Regions from separate parts of the Streptomyces sp. NPDC006516 genome, predicted to be linked through region 3. Evidence: riboswitches for the same ligand, from Rfam matches in the RefSeq annotation. Region 3 holds a riboswitch; each other region holds the start of a gene.
What was found. A riboswitch is a leader RNA that binds a small molecule or an ion and turns the genes downstream of it on or off. The one in region 3 is predicted to bind cobalamin.
Positions count from the first base shown of each region.

Region 1: it holds a riboswitch for cobalamin, as region 3 does, so the genes downstream of both, ABZY45_RS31265 (ABC transporter substrate-binding protein) here and ABZY45_RS10420 (ribonucleoside-diphosphate reductase subunit alpha) in region 3, are expected to answer to the same signal.
Region 2: it holds a riboswitch for cobalamin, as region 3 does, so the genes downstream of both, cobN (cobaltochelatase subunit CobN) here and ABZY45_RS10420 (ribonucleoside-diphosphate reductase subunit alpha) in region 3, are expected to answer to the same signal.

Region 1 is NZ_JBEXPD010000016.1:148,284-153,763, reverse strand. Features, by position in the region: gene ABZY45_RS31270 (iron chelate uptake ABC transporter family permease subunit) at 1-815, opposite strand, end outside; gene ABZY45_RS31265 (ABC transporter substrate-binding protein) at 860-1,930, opposite strand; cobalamin riboswitch at 1,961-2,148, opposite strand; gene ABZY45_RS31260 (hypothetical protein) at 2,408-2,593, opposite strand; gene ABZY45_RS31255 (acyl-CoA dehydrogenase) at 2,590-4,437, opposite strand; gene ABZY45_RS31250 (carbohydrate kinase) at 4,476-5,432, opposite strand.
Region 2 is NZ_JBEXPD010000007.1:98,314-103,793, reverse strand. Features, by position in the region: gene ABZY45_RS20420 (precorrin-8X methylmutase) at 1-340, opposite strand, end outside; gene cobG (precorrin-3B synthase) at 386-1,687, opposite strand; cobalamin riboswitch at 1,869-2,024, shown strand; gene cobN (cobaltochelatase subunit CobN) at 2,058-5,480, shown strand, end outside.
Region 3 is NZ_JBEXPD010000002.1:926,856-932,335, forward strand. Features, by position in the region: gene ABZY45_RS10420 (ribonucleoside-diphosphate reductase subunit alpha) at 1-2,195, opposite strand, end outside; cobalamin riboswitch at 2,334-2,471, opposite strand; gene ABZY45_RS10425 (N-acetyltransferase) at 2,512-3,012, opposite strand; gene mctP (monocarboxylate uptake permease MctP) at 3,230-4,867, opposite strand; gene ABZY45_RS10435 (DUF3311 domain-containing protein) at 4,864-5,118, opposite strand; gene ABZY45_RS10440 (GntR family transcriptional regulator) at 5,300-5,480, opposite strand, start outside.

The DNA of each region.
Region 1 (5,480 bases), on a different contig from region 3:
AACCCGATGGCGCCGGCCGAGCTGACCAGGGCGGCCGTCAGCAGCGCGGTCGTGCAGAGCAGCACGATCCGGGTGCGGGCCACGTGCACCCCGAGGGCCGCCGCCGCTTCCTGACCGAAGGCGAAGGCGTCGAGGGTTCGGGCGTGGCCCAGGCAGATCGACAGCGTCACGGCCAGGACGGCCGAGCACATCCACACGTCCCCCCAGCCCACCCCGCTCAGGGAGCCGAGCAGCCAGAACAGCACGCCCCGGGTCTGCTCGGCGTCGGCCGCGGTCATCACGACGAAGGAGGTGAGTGCGGAGAAGAGCTGCATGGCCGCGACTCCGGAGAGGACGACGCGGTCGGTGGAACCGCCGAGGGTGTGACTGAGCAGCAGGACGAGGGCGAAGGAGCACAGCGCCCCGGCGAAGGCCCCCGCCGAGATCGACACCGCTCCCCCACCGATGCCGAGCACGACGACCACGACCGCGCCGGTGGACGCCCCGGAGGAGACACCGAGGACGAACGGATCGGCGAGCGGGTTGCGCAGCAGCGACTGCATGACCGTGCCGCAGACCGCGAGCCCGGCCCCGCACACCGCGGCGAGCAGCGTGCGGGGCATACGCAGATTCCAGATGATGCCGTCGCGGATCGGCGTCAGCCGCGCGTCGGTGAGACCGAGGTGCGAGCCGACCGCCGACCAGACGTCGGGGACGGAGATGCGGGCGGGGCCGATCGTCACGGCGACCGCCACGGAGAGGAGCAGGAGGGCCACGCCCGCGGCCCACACGAAGCCCTGCCGCAGGGCGCGGGCACCGGCCGCCCTGCCCGCCAAGGGCGCCTGACCGACGCGTACCTCCGGGGCCTGTGCGGTGCCGGTCACCCCGCGAGCCCGAAGGAGCGCAGCCCGGCCGCGACACGCTCCACGCCCTCCACGGTCCGGATGGCGGGATTCATGGCCTGCCCGCTGAGCAGGACGTACCGCTTCTTCCGGACGGCGTCCATGTTCCTCGTCGCGGGGTTGGACTCCAGGAAGGCGATCTTCTTGGCGGCGCTCTCCGCCGTCTGCGACTTCCGGGTCAGGTCACCGATGACCAGGACGTCGGGATTGCGGTCGGCGACGGTCTCCCAGTTGATCTGGGGCCACTCCTCGTGGGTGTCGTCGAAGGCGTTCTCCGCGCCCAGCTCGCGCGTGATGATGCCTGGCGCACCGCAGCAGCCCGCCAGGTAGGGGGCCTCGGAGTTGGCGAACCAGTAGAGGAGCGAGGTGCCGGAGGCGTCGATGCCGTCCGTCGCCTCGGTGATCCGGGCCTCGAGGCCGGCGACGAGGGCGTCACCTCGCTCCGGTACACCGAACACCCGTGCCAGTTCTCGCACTTCGGTGTAGACGCTGTCCATGGTGAGGGGCTTCGTACGGGAGCCGTCGCCGCTGCCGCTGTTGTCCTTGGCCGCGCAGTCGGCGGGCGAGACGTAGGTCGGTACTCCGAGGTCCTCGAACTGCTCGCGAGGTGCCACGCCTCCCTTGCCCAGGGTCGATTCGAACGAGGCGCTCACGAAGTCGGGCTCCTGGGCGAGGACCTTCTCCGACGAGGGGCGGTTCTCCGCGATGCGGGGGATCTTCGCCTCGGCCTTCTCGAGCCCCTTCATCACGGGGTCGGTCCAGGTCGAGGTGCCGGCGATCCGGTCGGCGAGCCCGAGGGAGAGCAGGATCTCGGTCGATCCCTGGTCGAGGGAGACCGCGTGGCGCGGAGCGGCCTCGACGGTGACGGTACGTCCGCAGTTCTTCAGCGTCACCGGATAGCCGGCGCCGCTCCCGTCCGACGCGGCTTCGGTGGGGCCGCTGCCGCCGCCGCAGGCGGTCAGCAGGACGAGTCCCGTCAGGAGCACGGCTGTTCGGCGTACGGTGCTGGCTATGGGCGGCACGGAGTCCCTCGGCGTCTCTGGGCTCATGCGCGGAGCCCGTACGGAGTTCCGCTCCCGGTACGGAAGCGGCGTGCCAGCAGGTCTTCGGACTCGGGTTCGTCCGGACGGGGCGCCTTCCCAGGGCACCCGAGGGTGTCCCAGTGGCCGTGGCCCCGCCCGTCCCCCTCACCGCTGCGCGTCAGCTCCGGATTCGCACCGGATTCCCTGACTCCACGTGGAGTGTGACTGGCGTCTGCAAGCTATCACGCGGCGCGGCGGCCACCGGCGGGGCCTTGGCCGGTACGGCGGAGCGGCCGTCGCCCTCCGCCCCTCCGTACCGGCGGCCTCCGTACCGGCGGCCTCTCTACCGGCGGGTCCCCCCGTCCCGGCAGCCTTCCGTGCCGACATGCCTTTCGTGCCGACATGCCTGTCGTACCGACGTCCCCTTCGCGTCGGCAGTTCCCCGGCCGGGCCCACGGTGCTGGGCCTTGTAGGGGCTCTCAGCCCGGGCAGGTCGCGAGGCGGTCAGCCCTTGGGGCGAACCGATTCGCCTCTGTCCGGCGAAGGCGCGTTCCCCTGGGTGAGGACGGAGAGTGCGGACACCGTGCCCCAGTACGCGAGCAGGACGATGCGCAGCCCCAGGATCTCCAGACCCTCCATCACCCGGACCCCTGCGGACCACCCACCACCGGCCGGGTGCGAGGCGCTCATGGGGCGTCCGTCCGGGCGGTGTTCCACGGTCCGCTGGGGTCGTCGTAGGCGTCGGCGTAGCCGGGTCCGGCGATCGGCCAGTCGGCCAGCAGTTCGGCGGGCAGGGCGAAGGAGTCGGCCAGTTGGGGGGCGTGCTCCGCGACGGCGGTGATCAGTTCCTCGGTGATCTCGGCCAGGGCCTCGGCCTGATCGCCCCTCAGCAGGCCCGCGGCCAGCAGGTCGCCGCTGTTGCGCGCCACCCACTGGGTGGCGAACAGCCGCTCCAGCTCCCCGAGCCGCTCCTTGGCCGCACCTTCGGGCAGGGCGGCGCGAGCCTCGGCGTATGCCTGAGCGGCATGGCGGTACGCATAGGCCTCCACGCCGCGCAGGGCCGGCCCGGAAGCCGCGTTCCACTGCGCGAGGGCCTCGGCGCCGGGCACCCTCAGCGCGCGTGCCCTGGCGCGGGTGAACCAGATGTCCTCGATCGCGGCGAGGAGCCGGACCAGGAAGCGCGGGTCGGAGAGGTCGCCCGGCTCCGCTGCGGGGGCGGCGTCCACGCGGGCGGGCCGGTCCGCGAGGAGCAGGTCGGCCGCGGCCTTGGCGTAGAGGGCGATGTTGTCCCCCTCCGCCGTGATGGCGCCCTCCACGCCCGTGACGAGTTCGGTCATGCCGTTGTTCTCCAGCAGGGCCTGCGCTCCGCAGCGTTCGCGGCTCTCGACGATGACCTCGCGGGCCCGCCAGGTGATCCAGGCCTTGGCGACGTCGACGAGCCTCCCCGCCTCGGTGCGGCCTTCCCCTTCCGTACAGCTCTCCCATCGCTCCTGGGCCCTGCGGTGCAGCAGGCTCATGGCGAAGACCGTGGCCATGGCGGAGGCGAGCGGTCCGTGGTGGGTCCGGTGGGCGTTGACCGGTACCGGCGGCGTACGCCGGGAGCCGGAGATCATCCGGTGGCCGCCGTACCGCACGGCGACCGCCAGCGTCGCGCGGGCCGAGCCCGCCGCGCAGGCACTCATCGAGACCCGGCCGTGGGTGACCCGTCCGATCGAGGTCAGGAAGCGCCGCCGCCTGTCCCCGGGGCCGGTCCGGAACTCGCCCGGGGGCCCGTCGGGCTCGTCGGGTTCCAGCAGCGCGTCCCGCTCCACGAACAACTCGTCGAAGGAGGTCAGGCAGTGGTCCACAGGGCTGCCCATCCGGGCCGGCAGCCGCCGCACCCGGACGCCGGGCAGCGCGCGCTCCGCGTCGGTGAGGTGTACGAGGAAGAGGCGCACCCCGTGGTCCGAGCCGTCGGCCACCAGGCGCGCGGCGACCAGGCCGGACTTGGCTCCGCCCGCCGGGCTGGTGTTGGGCATGAACTTCTGCGCGCCGGCGTTCGGGGTGTGCAGGACGAAGCCGTCCCGCTCGCGGTCGTACGTCGCGGTGGTCTCCATGGCGGCGGCGTTGTTGCCGTGCGCCACTTCCGTGCAGAGGAAGGTGCCGATGCGCCGCATGGACAGATAGTCCGACAGGTCACGACGGCCGGCGCCGTCGTGGTCGAGGAGGCTGCCGAGGAAGAGGTTGTAGTGGATGCCGGCCACGGTGGTCAGCGCCGGGTCGACCGGGCCGAGCCAGGCGTGCAGCGCGGCCAGGGCGCGCGGGTCGGCGGCGAGGCGTGCACCGCTGTCGAGGGAGAGGTTGAGGACCCGCAACCGGTCGTAGGCGAGTTCCAGTCGCTCTTCGGGCGTTCCACCGGGGCGGCGGCGGAACGGTTCTGTGCTGATCAGCCGCTGCCAGAAGCCGTGCTCGCGACGGTGTTCCGGACCGAGGAGGACGCCGGTCAGCAGTTCGGTGGTGGACGGTGGGGCGGTGTCGGTGAGGGTCACGGTCATACGGACTGAACGACGGGGGCGGGGGCGAGGACACCCTGTCACCCCGATGGTTCGGGGAAGGGCGCGCTGGTCAGGGCATCTGCCAGCTCCTCCTCGTCCGGGGGCAGGGCACCTGCTCGCCGGACGGTCACGGCGGCGGAGGCGACTCCGTGGCGCAGTACGTCTGTCAGGGTGGCCGCGTCCATGGAGCGCAGCCGCGCGCGGCCGCGCTCGCCGAGCAGCCGGTGCGCCGCCAGGGCGTGCAGCGCGCCCGACATGAAGGCGTCGCCCGCGCCCACGGTGTCGGCGACCCGGACCGACGGCGCGCCGAGGTTCACGACCGCCCCGGGCAGGAACGCCGTGACTCCCTCGGCTCCCCTGGTGACCAGGACGAGGGCCGGCCCGGAGCGCAGCCACCCCTCGGCCGCCCGCTCCGGGGTGTCCTGCGGGTAGAGCCGCCGCAGGTCCTCGTCGCTCGCCTTGACGATGTCGCTCAGCGCGACGCAGCGCTCGGCGCGACGCACGGCTGCGGTGTGGTCCCCCATCAGTCCGGGCCGCACATTGGGGTCGTAGCTCACGGTCGTCGTGGCCCGGAGTGCCTCGACCAGGTCGAGGACCGTGCGGGCCCCCGGTTCCAGTCCGGTGGCGAGGGAGCCGGTGTGGACGTGCAGGGGCGGCCCGCCCGGCGGTTCCACCGGGCCGAGCGTCCAGGTGATCTCGAAACCGTAGGTGGCCCGGCCCTCGGCGTCCAGGTCGACGGTGGCAGCGGGGGTGGGCGCAGCGCTGCCGTCCGTCACCACCCGCACCCCGGTGGAGGCCAGATGGTCCGCGATCAGCCGGCCGTTCGCGTCCGGGCCGAGCTGGGTGATCAGGGTGGTGTCCCGGCCGAGCCTGGCCAGCCCGTAGGCGACGTTCGCGGGGCTGCCGCCGGGATGGGTCCGGTCCGGCTCACCGGGCAGGCGGACGATGTCGGCGACGCATTCACCGATGACCAGGAGGGCGGGGCTGTCGGGCACGGGGGCGGGTCTCCTGGGAAGCGCGGGCGGGAGGGACCGGTGGGAGCA
Region 2 (5,480 bases), on a different contig from region 3:
GCGTGGTGCCGAGCTCGGCCGCCAGCCCGGGGACCGCGGGGTCGGACAGAGTGCAGATCACCTCGTTGCCGGCGGGCAGCCGCTTCCGGGTGACCCCGCTGGCGACCATGGCCACGTCGCACAGGATGGGCGCGCCGGACCGCAGGGCCGCGCGGGCGTCGGCCACGGCGTTCGGCGAGAAGGCGAGATCGCGTACGAGGTCGACCATGCCGCAGGCGTGGATCATGCGGACGGCGACCTGGCTCACATCGGCGGGCAGCCCTGCCAGATCCGCTTCCGCGCGGATGGTGGCGAAGGACTGGCGGTAGATCGCCGGTCCGTCCTTCTCGTACTGATGCACAGTGCTGTCGCTTTCTTCATCGAACAGGGGGGTCGTACCGGATGGTCAGGTGTGCGTGTCCCGGGCGGCCGCCACGGCGGCGGCGAGCGCGGCCGGGTCGTCCCGGACCGTTGCAGCCTCGGTGCTTCGGTCTCCCCGCACATGGGAGATCCGGTGTCCGCCGGGGGTGACGACCACGTCGATCCACTCCCCGTGCGGGTGGCCGCACCGGCGTTCGCACCCGGACCAGTACACAGGGAGCCGTCCAGCGGGTCCGACGGCGGCCCCCGCGTCGGCCCGTACGTCGGCCAGCGACTTCGCACAGCCGGGGCGGCCGATGCAGGCCCCGACACCGGTCCAGGGGGAGCCGGGGCCGGTGATCAGCCCGGCTCCGGAGAGTTCGGTCAGCAGCTCGTCCGCCCGCGCGGGCGGGATCCCGGTGAGGACGGCTCCGCGCCAGGGGGTGAGGCGCAGTTCACCGGCGCCGGACAGCAGCCGCCACTGCGCAGGGCCGAGCCGGCCCAGCGGTACCCCCACGGACAGAGCGGCCTCGTGCGGGGGGCCCGGGACGCGTCCGGGGGCCGGGGCCAGGGCTTCGGGCGGCCGGGGCCGGATCCCCGTCACGCAGGTGATGCCGGCCGGCCCGAACCGGCGTACGACATCGCCGGTCAGCGCGGTGACCGCTTCGGCACGCAGGTCCTTCGTCCGCCAGGCCCCGGTCTCCTCGGCCGCGTCCAGGAAGGCCTCGGCGGCGAGGAGCGCCGCGCGGGGGGCGGCGGCGCGGGGGACGCGGAGGACGGCCTCGCCGCCTCCGATGCGCAGGAGTGCGTCACCGGCGGCGTGGCCTATGAGTGTGAGATCCGCGCCGAGGGCGTCCACGTCGCCGCGGCCGTCGTCGAGTGCGAACAGGAAGCGTCCGGAGAGAGCCGTGGCCCGGTCGCTCGTGCAGAGGAGCCGGTCCAGTTCGGTCAGCCATGGTCTGACGTCGGCGGCTCCCAGGCCGTCCAGCCCCGAGAGCGGGGAGGCGACCACGTTGCGCACGCGCTCGTGCCGCTCGGAGGGCAGCAGCCCGGCCCGGCTCAGCAGACCGGCCAGCTCCGCACCGCAGTCCTCGGCGAGTCCGCGTACCTGCACGTTCCCCCGCGACGTGAGATGCAACTCACCGTCACCGAGCCGCTCGGCGGCCTGCCCCAGCGCCGCCGCCTGTCGGGGCGTCAGCACCCCGCCGGGTATGCGGATCCGCGCCAGCGCACCGTCGTCCGCCCGGTGCAGCCGCAGTGCGCCGGGGCACGCGTCACCGCTGCTCCGGGTGCACGCGGTGCCCGGAGACCGGGGCGTCAGGGGGGAGGCGGACATGGCGGCGAGCATACCGACCGTGACCGGGACGCACCCCTACGGTCACTGTGACCTACGGGACACCTCACCACGGGCCCGGCACCCACGCCGCCGGCCAGAACCCTGGGGCCCTGCCGGGCCTCGGGACGGTCCGGCCGGAGCACTTCGGGCCCGTCCGGGCCGGGGCCGTCTGGTCAGACCCCCCCACCCGACGCCTACTATGCCTAGCGGCGGTCCGTTCGGCCCGCCATCGCCAGACGGCGACATGGGAGGAAGCCCGGTGAGATTCCGGCGCGGTCCCGCCACTGTGAGCCCGGCCCCGCGAAGGCCGTGCGAGTCAGGAACTCCCGCCGTCCGACAAACCGCCCGGGGCGTGGACACCCCGAGGAAGGGCTGACGCCGCATGATCCTGCTCCTGTCGACGTCCGACACCGACCTGCTGAGCGCCCGTGCCTCCGGTGGTCCGGTCGGCTTCCGCTACGCGAACCCGTCCCGGCTCTCCGTCGAGGACCTGCCGCAGCTCCTGGACGGCACGGACCTCGTCGTCGTACGTCTCCTCGGTGGTGTCCGCGCCTGGCAGGAAGGGCTCGACCAGGTGCTGGCCACCGGCCGGCCCGTCGTCGTCCTCACCGGCGAACAGGCCCCCGACGCCCAGCTGATGGCCGCCTCCACCGTGCCGATCGGCATCGCGGCCGAGGCCCACGCCTACCTCGCGCACGGTGGCCCCGCCAACCTGGAGCAGCTGGCCCGCTTCCTCTCCGACACCGTGCTGCTCACCGGCCACGGGTTCGAGCCGCCCGCCCCGGCCCCCGCGTGGGGACCGCTGGAGCGGACCGCCCGGGACGTCGACGGCCCGACCGTGGCGGTGCTCTACTACCGGGCCCACCACATGAGCGGGAACACCGCGTTCGTCGAGGCGCTCTGCACCGCCGTGGAGGACGCGGGCGCCCGCCCCCTCCCGCTGTACGTCGCCTCGCTGCGCACCCCCGAACCCGAGCTCGTCGAGGAACTGCGGGCCGCCGACGCCATCGTGACGACCGTTCTCGCGGCCGGAGGCACCAAGCCCGCCACCGCGTCGGCGGGCGGGGACGACGAGTCCTGGGACGCGGGCGCCCTGACCGGCCTGGACGTCCCCGTCCTCCAGGCGCTCTGCCTCACCAGCCCGCGCGCCGCCTGGGAGGAGAACGACGAGGGCGTCTCCCCGCTCGACGCGGCCACCCAGATCGCCGTACCCGAATTCGACGGCCGCCTGATCACCGTCCCGTTCTCCTTCAAGGAGATCGACGAGGACGGCCTGCCCGCGTACGTCGCCGACCCCGAGCGCGCCTCCCGGGTCGCCGGGATCGCCGTACGGCACGCGCGACTCCGCCACATCCCCGCCGCCGAGAAGCGGATCGCGCTCGTCCTGTCCGCCTACCCGACCAAGCACTCGCGCATCGGCAACGCGGTCGGCCTCGACACCCCCGCCAGCGCCGTCGCCCTGCTCCGCAGGCTGCGCGCCGAGGGCTACGACTTCGGGCCGGAGGAAGAGATTCCGGGCCTGGTCTCGGGCGACGGCGACGAGCTGATCTACGCGCTCATCGACGCCGGCGGCCATGACCAGGAGTGGCTCACCGAGGAGCAGCTGGCCCGCAACCCGGTCCGCATCCCCGCCGCCGACTACCGCCGCTGGTTCGCCACCCTGCCCGCCGAACTCCGCGAGGCCGTCGAGCAGCACTGGGGCCCGGCACCCGGCGAGATGTTCGTCGACAGGTCCCGCAACCCCGAGGGCGACATCGTGCTCGCGGCCCTGCGCCGGGGCAACCTGCTGATCCTCATCCAGCCGCCGCGCGGCTTCGGCGAGAACCCGATCGCGATCTACCACGACCCCGATCTGCCGCCCTCGCACCACTACCTGGCCGCGTACCGCTGGATCGCCGCGTCCGCCGACGACAACGGCTTCGGCGCGGACGCGATGATCCACCTCGGCAAGCACGGCAACCTGGAGTGGCTGCCCGGCAAGAACGCTGGCCTCTCCGCCGCCTGCGGCCCCGACGCCGCGCTGGGCGACCTCCCCCTCGTCTATCCGTTCCTGGTCAACGACCCCGGTGAGGGCACCCAGGCCAAGCGCCGCGTGCACGCCACCCTCGTCGACCACCTCGTGCCGCCCATGGCACGCGCGGACAGCTACGGCGACATCGCCCGCCTCGAACAACTGCTGGACGAGCACGCCCAGATAGCCGCGATGGACCCGGCGAAGCTCCCCGCCGTCCGCGCCCAGATCTGGACGCTGATCCAGGCCGCGAAGCTCGACCACGACCTGGGCCTCGAGGACAGGCCCGAGGACGAGGGCTTCGACGAGTTCATCATGCATCTCGACGGCTGGCTCTGTGAGATCAAGGACGTCCAGATCCGCGACGGCCTGCACGTCCTGGGCGGTGCCCCCGCCGGCAAGGACCGCGTCAACCTGGTCCTCGCCGTCCTGCGCGCCCGCCAGATCTGGGGCGGCACGTCCTCGCTGCCCGGCCTGCGCGAGGCACTCGGCCTCGACGAGTCGGCGGCGACCCGTACCGCGGCCGACGAGACCGAGGAGAAGGCCCGCGCCCTCGTCCAGGCGATGGAGGACGCGGACTGGGATCCGGAAGCCGTCACCGCTGTGGCCCAGGGGCTCCCGCAGGCCGTCGCCGACATCCTCACCTTCGCCGCCACCGAGGTCGTGCCGCGTCTCGCCGCGACGACCGACGAGCTGGACCACGCGGTCCACGCGCTGAACGGCGGCTTCGTCCCCGCCGGTCCCTCCGGATCCCCGCTCCGCGGCCTGGTCAACGTGCTGCCGACAGGCCGAAACTTCTACTCGGTCGACCCGAAGGCGGTCCCGTCCCGCCTGGCGTGGGAGACCGGCCAGGCCCTCGCCGACTCGCTCCTGGAGCGCTACCGCGCCGACAACGGCGACTGGCCCACCTCCGTCGGACTGTCCCTGTGGGGCACCAGCGCGATGCGTACCGCGGGCGACGACATCGCGGAGGCGTTCGCCCTGCTCGGCGTCCGCCCCGTCTGGGACGACGCCTCGCGCAGGGTCACGGGCCTGGAAGCGATCCCGTACGAGGAACTCGGCCGGCCGCGCATCGACGTCACCCTGCGCATCTCCGGATTCTTCCGCGACGCCTTCCCGCACACGATCGGGCTGCTCGACGACGCCGTCCGCCTCGCCGCCTCGCTCGACGAGCCCGCCGAGCAGAACTTCGTACGCGCCCACACCCAGGCCGACCTGGCCGAACACGGCGACGAGCGGCGCGCGACCACCCGCATCTTCGGCTCCCGGCCGGGGACGTACGGCGCGGGGCTGCTCCAGCTCATCGACTCCCGCGACTGGCGCACGGACGCCGACCTGGCCGAGGTGTACACGGTGTGGGGCGGCTACGCGTACGGCCGTGAGCTGGACGGTCGTCCGGCGCGGGACGAGATGGAGACCGCGTACAAGCGGATCGCGGTGGCGGCCAAGAACACGGACACCCGCGAACACGACATCGCGGACTCGGACGACTACTTCCAGTACCACGGCGGCATGGTCGCGACCGTGCGCGCGCTGAAGGGCACCGCCCCGGAGGCGTACATCGGGGACTCGACCCGCCCCGAGACGGTCCGCACGCGCACGCTGGTCGAGGAGACGTCCCGGGTCTTCCGCGCCCGGGTGGTCAACCCGAAGTGGATCGAGGCGATGCGCCGCCACGGCTACAAGGGCGCCTTCGAGCTGGCCGCGACCGTCGACTACCTCTTCGGGTACGACGCGACGACCGGCGTGGTCGCTGACTGGATGTACGACAAGCTCACCGAGACGTACGTCCTG
Region 3 (5,480 bases):
GAGAGCTTGCCGATCGTCGGCGTCTCCAGGAACAGGTTCAGCGACTGGCTCTGGTCGAGGAACGGGGTACGCGCCGCCGCCATGTCGATCAGACCGCGCTGCGGGATCTCCCACGCCGTGCGGTACAGCTCCCGCACGTCCTCGGGGATCCACCCGAAGCCCTGCACCGAGCCACTCGCCTCACGGAGTGCCTCACGGGTCCGGGCGTCCCAGACGCCGAGCTTCTTCAGCTCCTCCACCAGGTACGCGTTGACCTGGAGGAACTCGCCACTGAGCGTCTCGCGCTTAAAGAGGTTGGAGACCTGCGGCTCGATGCACTCGTACACCCCGGCGATCGAGGCGATCGTCGCCGTGGGGGCGATGGCGAGCAGCAGCGAGTTGCGCATCCCGCTCCTGGCGACGCGGGCGCGCAGCGCGTCCCAGCGCTCGGGCCAGTTCAGCTCGGTGCCGTAGTGGTCCGGGTGCAGGACGCCACGGGCGGCGCGGGTCTCGGACCAGGCGGGCAGCGGGCCGGACCGCTCGGCGAGGGCGCAGGAGGCCTCATAGGCGGCCAGCATGATCCGCTCGGAGATCTTCGTGGACAGTGCGCGGGCCTCGGGGGAGTCGAACGGCAGGCGCAGCTGGAAGAACACGTCCTGGAGGCCCATCGCGCCCAGGCCCACGGGGCGCCAGCGGGCGTTGGAGCGGCCTGCCTGCTCGGTGGGGTAGAAGTTGATGTCCACCACGCGGTCGAGGAAGGTCACCGCGGTGCGGACGGTGGCGTCCAGCCGCTCCCAGTCGATGGTGCCGTCGGCGACGAACGCGCCGAGGTTGACCGAGCCGAGGTTGCAGACGGCCGTCTCGCCGTCGTCCGTGACCTCGAGGATCTCCGTGCAGAGATTCGACGAGTGGACGACGCGGCCCGGCTCGGCGGTCTGGTTGGCCGTGCGGTTGGAGGCGTCCTTGAACGTCATCCAGCCCTGCCCGGTCTGAGCCAGCGTCCGCATCATGCGCCCGTACAGCTCACGCGCCGGCATCGTCTTGCGGGCCAGCCCCTTCGCCTCGGCCGCGCGGTAGGCCGCGTCGAACTCGTCGCCCCACAGGTCCACCAGCTCGGGGGTGTCCGCCGGGGAGAACAGCGACCACTCGGTGTCCGCGTCGACGCGGCGCATGAACTCGTCCGGGATCCAGTGCGCCAGGTTGAGGTTATGCGTGCGCCGCTGGTCCTCGCCGGTGTTGTCGCGCAGCTCCAGGAACTCCTCGATGTCCGCGTGCCAGGTCTCCAGGTAGACCGCGGCCGCCCCCTTGCGCCTGCCTCCCTGGTTGACGGCCGCGACGGAGGCGTCGAGCGTCTTCAGGAACGGCACGATGCCGTTGGAGTGCCCGTTGGTCCCCCGGATGAGTGAACCCCGGGCCCGGATACGGGAGTAGGAGAGTCCGATGCCGCCCGCGTGCTTGGAGAGGCGCGCCACCTGGTGGTAGCGGTCGTAGATCGAGTCGAGCTCGTCCAGCGGGGAGTCCAGCAGGTAGCAGGAGGACATCTGCGGGTGACGGGTGCCGGAGTTGAACAGGGTGGGGGAGGAGGGGAGGTAGTCGAGCCGGCTCATCAGGCCGTACAGCGCCGCCACTTCCTCCAGAGCCCGCTCGGAGGTGTCCTCGGCGAGCCCGGCGGCGACGCGCAGCATGAAGTGCTGCGGGGTCTCGACGACTTGGCGCGTGAGCGGGTGGCGCAGCAGGTAGCGGCTGTGCAGCGTCCGGAGCCCGAAGTAGCCGAAGCGGTCGTCGGCGCCGTCGGCGAGCGCCTGCTCGACCAGGGCGTCCAAGGCCTCGGCGTGCAGCGCGACGAACTCCGCCGTACGGTCCGCGATCAGGCCTTCGCGGTGTCCCACGGCGACCGAAGCGGAGAAGGAGACGGCGCCCTGTCCGGCCGCCTCGTCCGCCACGGCACGGGTGAGGAGCCGGGCGGCCAGCCGGGAGTACGCCGGGTCCTCGGAGATCAGGCCCGCCGCGGCCTCGGTGGCCAGCGAGCGCAGCTCCGCCTCGTCCGCCCGCGCGCTGCGGCCGCGGAGCGCGGCGGCGGCGACCCGTCCGGGGTCGGTGTCGGGGAGATCGGCCGTCAGGCCGGTCAGGGTCCGCAGCAGTGCGGTCCCGGGCGCGTCGGTCGTGCGGCCTTCGAAATCCGCGGCTGAAACCGGATCGGCTGGCGCGATGGTCACTGGGGCTATCCCTCGCTCGGCTCGGTGCCTGCGGGAGCGGGGCAGCCGGGCACGGCGAAGCCCGTCGAAGGGCGGCACGGAGTGCACGGCGTCCACCGGCCCTCCGCGGGGCCCGGACGTCTCGGCGTCCGGTTCGGTCGAGCCGGACGCACTGTCGACAGGTCTTCGGACTTCGCCGGTGCGCGTGAGCGCACCGGTCACACCGTTGCGGGACAGTTCCGGACTCACACCGGATTCCCCTGCGGCGACAGCGAGGTCGAGCATACATGTGGGGGCTACCGAATGAAGCAGCCCCCACATCTTGTGTCGTGAGGGGTCACAAGGCCAGACGGAAGGTCAGGAGTGGGAGATCGGGAAGAGGGCACCAGTCCCGTTCCGGAGTCCGCTCGAAGCCGAGCCGCCGGTAGATGCGATGGGCACCCAGCATGGCCGGCTGCGTCGACAGGACGATTCCGGTGAGCCCTCCCGCGGCCCGCGCCCGGTCGACGCAGGCCCGCACCAGTGCCTCGCCGGCGCCCCGCCCCCGGGCCTCCGGCGCGACTGCCAGCATCCGGAACTCCGCCTCGTCCTCCCCGGCTATGTCGGCCCACGGGCTGCCGGGCGCGACGTACGTGACGCCTCCCAGCAGCTGTCCCTCGGCGTCCAGCGCCACCAGCACCTCGGCCTCGGCCGCCCGGCGTCCGACCGCGCGGAGCTGTTCCAGATAGGGATCCTCGGCTCCGAAGTCCAGGAGACCGTCGCCGAGATACGCCTGGGCGGTGATCTCGCCCAGTTCTACGTGGTGGGCGGGCAGGACCGGCCTGATCGATACGTCCATGGGCGGAAGTGTGCACCAGGCGGTGGGCGCCGCGCGCACCTGTTTCGCGCCGGGACCCCTCCCGGGGGACGGGGACCAGGCACGACGCCGTTCTGGGGTTCCCGGGGACCCGGCACGACGCCGTCGCGGGTCCCCGGAACGGGTCCCGGCACGACGCCGTCCCGGCAGGAAGAGCCCTGCCGGGACGGACGCCGCACTTCTCACCACTGCCGCGAGGTCAGTGGCCCCCTCCCGGGGCGCCCACCGTGGCCGGCGGGAGCTCCGTCTTGACGCCCGGGTCGCCCACGTCCGCCGTGTAGTCGCCGGGGGAGGTCTCGTCCACGCCCGCCGGTGCCTTCACCGCGTTGAGGACGAAGGTCAGGACGACCACGACGACGACGTTCAGCACGAAGGCGGTGAGACCGATGTAGCCGATCTCGCCGATGCCGGGGATCTCCTTCGAGGACCCGCCGAAGTGCTTCTGGGTCGGGCTGGCCACGCCGTACGCCGCCACCGTTCCGTAGAGCATGCCGACCGCCCAGCCGGCGATCAGTGCCCAGCGGTGGAACCAGCGGGTGAACAGGCCGCCGACCAGGGCCGGCATCGTCTGGAGGATCCAGATGCCGCCCAGCAGCTGGAAGTTGATCGCGACCGTCTTGTCCATGGTGAGGACGAAGGCGAGCGCGCCGACCTTGACCAGGAGCGAGACCAGCTTGGAGACCTTGGTCTCCTGGGCCGGGGTCGCGTCGGGCTTGATGAAGTCCTTGTAGATGTTGCGGGTGAAGAGGTTCGCCGCGGCGATCGACATGATCGCGGCCGGCACCAGCGCGCCGATACCGATCGCGGCGAAGGCCACGCCCGCGAACCAGTCGGGGAACATGTTCTCGAACAGCTGCGGGATCGCCAGCTGTCCGTTGTCCACCTTGACCCCCGCGGCGATCGCCATGAAGCCGAGCAGGGCCAGGAGGCCGAGCATCAGCGAGTACAGCGGCAGGATCGTGGTGTTGCGCCGGATCACCTCACGGCTGCGGCTGGAGAGCGTCGCCGTGATCGAGTGCGGGTACATGAAGAGGGCGAGCGCCGAACCCAGTGCCAGGGTCGCGTAGCCCCACTGGCCCATCTCGCCCGGGACGAGGCCCGCGACGGGCTTGCCCGCGGCTTCGTTCTTCGCAGAGAACGCCTCGCTCGCCTTGGAGAAGATGTCGTCGAACCCGCCGAGCTTGATCGGGATGTAGATGATCGCCACGGCGATGACCAGATAGATCAGGCCGTCCTTGACGAACGCGATCAGCGCCGGGGCACGCAGCCCCGAGGAGTACGTGTACGCGGCGAGGACCGCGAACGCGATCAGCAGCGGCAGGTCCTTGATGAACCAGTGCGTCGTCTCGCCGCCGCCGACGCCCATGACGTCCAGCACGGCCTGGATGCCGACCAGCTGGAGCGCGATGTACGGCATCGTGGCGAGGATGCCGGTGAGGGCGACCGCCAGCGAGAGGCCCTTCGAACCGAAGCGCCCGCGGACGAAGTCCGAGGTGGTGACGTAGCCGTGCTTGTGCGAGACCGACCAGAGGCGCGGCAGGAAGGTGAAGATCAGGGGGTAGACGAGGATCGTGTACGGGACGGCGAAGAAGCCCGCCGCGCCCGCCGCGTAGATCGCCGCGGGCACCGCGACGAAGGTGTACGCCGTGTAGAGGTCGCCACCCAGCAGGAACCAGGTCACCCAGGTGCCGAACGACCGTCCGCCCAGGCCCCATTCGTCGAGGCTGGCCTCGTTCTCGGCCTTGCGCCAGCGCGCGGCCATGAACCCGATGACCGTGACGGCCAGGAAGAAGAAGATGAACACGGCGAGTGCGACGCCGTTCACGCCGTCCTTCATGCGGAAGCACCCCCCTTGCGGGCGCGCTGGTCACGCTGCCACAGCTTGTACGCGACCATGGTGAGGGCGGTCGAGAGGAGCACCCAGAGCATCTGGTACCAGTAGAAGAACGGGATGCCTATGAAGGTCGGTTCGACCTTCGCGTACGAGCTCACCCACAGCATCGCCACGAACGGGGCGATCAGACAGAGCGCGATGACCACTCTGGCGGGTGTCACCACCGGTGGTTTCGCATCGTTTTCTTCCGTCATTGGCGACTCCGTCCCCTCGCTGATCACCTGGTGTAATGCGCAGGAAATCTAGGCGAGAGATCCGGCCACCGTCACCCCCCGTCCGCATTGCGGTCCGGCAACGGTCCGGTGTCGCCCGAAAAAGACCGGTCCCCCCGCGTGTGCGCGGGGGGACCGGTGGGGCCGTGTGTCCGTCGGCGTCTCAGTCGGTGGGACGCTTCAGGCGGGCCACGAACTTGTAGCGGTCGCCGCGGTACACCGAGCGGACCCACTCGACCGGTTCGCCGTGTCCGTCGATCGAGTGACGGGACAGCATGAGCATCGGCAGGCCGACGTCCGTGCCGAGCAGCCCCGCCTCGCGCGGAGTGGCGAGGGAGGTCTCG